Regions from separate parts of the Mesorhizobium sp. 128a genome, predicted to be linked through region 2. Evidence: riboswitches for the same ligand, from Rfam matches in the RefSeq annotation. Region 2 holds a riboswitch; the other holds the start of a gene.
The links. Region 2 has a riboswitch for S-adenosylmethionine ahead of ACWTU9_RS00595 (O-succinylhomoserine sulfhydrylase). Riboswitches for the same ligand answer to the same signal wherever they lie in the genome.
Positions count from the first base shown of each region.

Region 1 (2,390 bases), on a different contig from region 2:
CCCTGAGACCAAGCTTCGTCAGCTCTTCATTCAGCCAGGTAAGCCAGGTCTCGTTGTGCAACGAACTGCGCTCGACATGGGCGCGGTCGCGGATCGCCGCGATGCCGGCCTCGATCGCCGTTGCATTGACGTTGAAAGGCCCGCGGATGCGGTTGATCGCATCGACGATGTGCAGCGGGCCATACATCCAGCCGATGCGCGCGCCGCCAAGGCCGAGCTTGGAGAAGGTGCGGGTCATGACCACATTCTGCGCGCTGCCCGCCAGCTCGATGCCGGCCTCATAGTCGTTGCGTCGCACATATTCCGCATAGGCCGCGTCAAGCACCAGAAGCACATTGCCCGGCAGCGCGGCATGCAGCCGACGCACCTCCTGGAACGGCAGATAGGTTCCGGTCGGATTGTTGGGATTGGCGAGGAACACGATCTTCGTGGCCGGCGTAACCGCAGCCAGGATCGCGTCGACGTCGGCGCGCTCCTCGGTCTCTTTGACCGCAACCGGCCTGGCCCCCGCCGACTGGATATAGATCTTGTAGACCATGAAGGCGTGTTCGGTAAAAATCGCCTCGTCGCCCGGCGCCAGATAGGTCTGCGCCAGCAGGCCCAAAATCTCGTCCGAGCCATTGGAACAGATGATGTTTGCCGGGTTGAGGCCGTGCACTTCGGCGATCGCCTCGCGCAGCCGCCTTGCGGTGCCGTCGGGATAGACGTCGAGCCTGGCGGCAACTTCACGCGCGGCCTCGATTGCCTTCGGTGAGGGCCCGAGCGGGTTCTCGTTGGACGACAATTTATGGACCTTGGCGACGCCAGCCGGCGCCGTACTCTTGCCCGGCACATAGGCTTCTATGTCCATGATGCCCGCGCGGGGCGTCGGCCGTGCCTTGTCCGCTGTCTTGTCCATGTCGCAAATCCGTCTGAAATGCCGCCGTCCGGAGGCCGCAGCGGAAATACAAGCCGTGGCTTCGAATGTCGAGAGGCTCGGCAATAGCTTGCCGTTGACGCCGGGCCGCACGAGTTCTAGAAGAACGCAACGTTCCGTGGTGATTTGGCCGGTCGGCTTGCAGCCACGTTAAACAACTCGCTAAAGGGCCGTTTGCGTGACGTAACCGGCTTTGCGATCGCATTGCCGGTTTTTTATTGCCTGACGGCGGGCAAGGAGAGTCACATGACCGCGCTCCGCGCTGCAAAAACCAACAACGAGGCCGACAACCCGTCGAGCCCGGTGTTGCATTTCGGCGCCGACAAGCCGCTGAAGCTCGACGCCGGCACGCTTTTGTCGCCGTTCCAGATCGCCTACCAGACCTACGGCACCCTGAACGACGCCCGCTCCAACGCCATCCTGGTCTGCCATGCGCTGACCGGCGACCAGCATGTCGCCAACACCAATCCGGTGACCGGCAAGCCGGGTTGGTGGGAGGTGCTGATCGGCCCCGGCAGGATCATCGACACCAACCGCTTCTTCGTCATCTGCTCCAACGTCATCGGCGGCTGCCTCGGCTCGACCGGTCCGGCCTCGACCAATCCGGCCACCGGCAAGCCCTATGGGCTCGACCTGCCAATCATCACCATCCGCGACATGGTGCGGGCGCAGTTGATGCTGGTCGACCATTTCGGCATCGAAAAGCTGTTTTGCGTGCTCGGCGGCTCGATGGGCGGCATGCAGGTGCTGGAATGGGCATCGTGCTATTCCGAGCGCGTCTTCTCGGCGCTGCCGATCGCTACCGGCGCGCGCCATTCCTCGCAGAACATCGCCTTCCACGAGGTCGGCCGCCAAGCTGTCATGGCCGACCCAGACTGGCACGGCGGCAAATATTTCGAGCATGGTGCGCGCCCGGAAAAGGGCCTGGCGGTGGCGCGCATGGCCGCCCACATCACCTATCTGTCGGAGGCCGCCCTACACAGGAAATTCGGCCGCAATCTGCAGGATCGCGAAGCGCTGACCTTCGGTTTCGATGCCGATTTCCAGATCGAAAGCTATCTGCGCCACCAAGGCATGACCTTCGTCGACCGCTTCGATGCCAACTCCTACCTCTACATGACGCGTTCGATGGACTATTTCGACCTTGCCGCCGACCATGGCGGCCGGCTGGCCGATGCCTTCGCCGGCACAAAGACGCGATTTTGCCTGGTCTCCTTCACCTCGGACTGGCTGTTCCCGACAGAGGAGAGCCGCTCGATCGTGCATGCACTGAACGCCGCAGGCGCTTCCGTCTCCTTCGTCGAGATCGACACCGACCGCGGCCATGACGCCTTCCTGCTCGACGAGCCGGAACTGTTTGCTGCCATCAACGGCTTCATCGGCTCCGCTGCAAGGGCGAGAGGGCTCAGCGCATGACCCCTAGAAGTTGCAGACTTTTCGGCCAGGGATCGAAGCAATGAGCGTCAACCGCGCC
Region 1 covers NZ_JBSPKY010000002.1:124,409-126,798, forward strand. The annotation lists gene hisC (histidinol-phosphate transaminase) at 1-898, opposite strand, end outside; SAM riboswitch at 1,025-1,102, shown strand; gene metX (homoserine O-acetyltransferase MetX) at 1,163-2,332, shown strand; gene metW (methionine biosynthesis protein MetW) at 2,373-2,390, shown strand, end outside.
Region 1: another riboswitch for S-adenosylmethionine. It lies ahead of metX (homoserine O-acetyltransferase MetX); the one in region 2 lies ahead of ACWTU9_RS00595 (O-succinylhomoserine sulfhydrylase).

Region 2 (2,390 bases):
ATGACCATCCGCACCAAGGCGATGACGGAACTGGAAGAGGCCTCGTCGGGCGCCTGATCGACGCCGGGCTTTTGCCTCGCTTTTCGGACCAGGCCGCTACTTGGCCGCCTTCAGCGCCTGTTCGACGTCATCGAGCAGATCATCCGTATCCTCGAGACCAACCGACAGCCTCAGCGTTCCCGGCCCGATGCCGAGCTCGGCGCGCGCCTCGTCGCTGAGGTTCTTGTGCGTCGTCGTCGCCGGATGGGTAATCAGGCTCTTGGCGTCGCCGAGATTGTTGGAGATCAGCACGATGTCGAGCGCGTTCTGCAAGGCGAAAGCCGCCTGCTTGCCGCCCTTGACGTCTAGGCAGATCAGCGTCGAGCCGCCAGTCATCTGCTTCTTGACGATATCGGCCTGCGGGTGGTCGGCGCGGCCGGGATAGATGACGCGGGCGATCTGCGGCTGCCCGGCCAGGAAATCGGCGATCTTGGCCGCACTTTCCGTCTGCTGGCGCACGCGCACGGGCAATGTTTCCAGGCCCTTCAGCAGCGTCCAGGCGTTGAACGGCGACAGGCTCGGACCGGTGTGGCGGAAATAGTCGTGCAAATTCTCGTCGATCCACTTCTTGTCCGACAGGATGATGCCACCCAGGCAGCGACCCTGGCCGTCAATGTGCTTGGTGGCGGAATAGACGACGATGTGGGCGCCAAGCTGCAGCGGCTTCTGCTGCAAGGGCGTGGCAAAGACATTGTCGACGATCAGCCTGGCGCCGATCGAGGTCGCCAGCGATGCGACGGCGGCAATATCGACCACTTCCAGCGTCGGATTGGTGGGGCTTTCCAGGAAGAACAGTTTGGTGTTCGGCCGCACCGCCTTTTCCCAGTTGGCAATGTCGGTGCCGTCGACCAGCGTCGCCTCGATGCCGTATTTCGGCGCCAGCGTCTCGACCACCCAGCGGCAGGAGCCGAACAGCGCGCGCGCTGCAACGATATGGTCGCCGGCCCTGGCGCTGCACAGGAGCGCTGCCGTCACCGCCGCCATGCCCGATGCGGTCGCGCGGGCATCTTCGGCGCCTTCCAGCGCGCACATGCGCTTTTCGAACATGTCGACGGTCGGGTTGGCGTAGCGCGAATAGATGAAGCCAGGCTCCTCGCCCTTGAAACGGGCTTCGGCGGCCTGTGCCGTCTCATAGACATAGCCCTGGGTCAGGTACATCGCTTCCGACGTTTCGCCGAACTGGGAACGCAGCGTTCCCCCGTGCACGAGTGCGGTCTGAGGCTTCCAGTTACGCTTCTTGGTGCTCATCGTTTTTGTTCCAGACACAAAAAAACCGGCCGCGAAAGTCGCAACCGGTCCATACGGCCTTGCGGCCCGACGGTCCTTTAGCGACTTGTTTAACGTGGCTGCAAGCCGACCGGCCAAATCACCACGGGATAACGACCCTTTAGACCTCAGCCATGCTTGCGTCAATTGCCGGCTTCATTAAGAGGTTTGTACCAGTTGGAACGGAGCCAGCCTTTTGCGGCAGACAGGCATTCTTCCCGATCAGGACATTTCCGCGCTGTTTCAGTCCGGCGCGCTGAAGTCGCCGCGCGCGCTCGACGCCGACCAGGTCCAGCCGGCCAGCCTCGATCTCAGGCTCGGCGACAAGGCTTTTCGGGTGCGCGCCTCCTTCCTGCCCGGCCCTGACCATCTGGTCGCCGACAAGCTTCATCGGCTGAAACTGCATGAGTTCAGCCTCGCCGAGGGGGCGGTGCTGGAAACCGGATGCGTCTACATCGTGCCGCTGATGGAAAGCCTGGCACTGCCTGCAAACGTATCCGCCTCGGCCAATCCGAAGAGTTCGACCGGGCGGCTCGACATCTTCACCCGGGTGATGACCGATCGCGGCCACGAGTTCGACAAGATCGCCGCCGGCTATCATGGTCCACTCTATCTCGAGGTTAGCCCGCGCACCTTTCCGATCGTCGTGCGTGCAGGCTCGCGGCTGTCGCAGATCAGATTCCGCACCGGCAATGCGCTGTTGTCGGAGGCAGAGCTGAACGAATTGCACCGCGCCGAGATGCTGGTGGCGACCGAGCCGCCCAACATTTCCGGCGGCGGCATTGCGCTGTCCATTGACCTCGACGGCGATCAGAACGGCCTGGTTGGCTATCGCGGCAAGCATCACACTGGGCTGGTCGACGTAGACAAGCGCGCCGCGCAGGACGTCGTCGATTTCTGGGAGCCGCTTTACAAGAGCGGCGCCGGCGAACTGGTGCTCGATCCCGACGAATTCTACATCCTGGTCAGCCGTGAGGCGGTGCACGTGCCGCCGCTCTACGCCGCCGAGATGACGCCCTTCGATCCGCTGGTCGGTGAATTCCGCGTCCACTATGCCGGCTTCTTCGATCCCGGCTTCGGTCATT
Region 2 covers NZ_JBSPKY010000001.1:126,197-128,586, reverse strand. The annotation lists gene ACWTU9_RS00600 (glycosyltransferase) at 1-57, shown strand, start outside; gene ACWTU9_RS00595 (O-succinylhomoserine sulfhydrylase) at 97-1,287, opposite strand; SAM riboswitch at 1,345-1,422, opposite strand; gene ACWTU9_RS00590 (2'-deoxycytidine 5'-triphosphate deaminase) at 1,502-2,390, shown strand, end outside.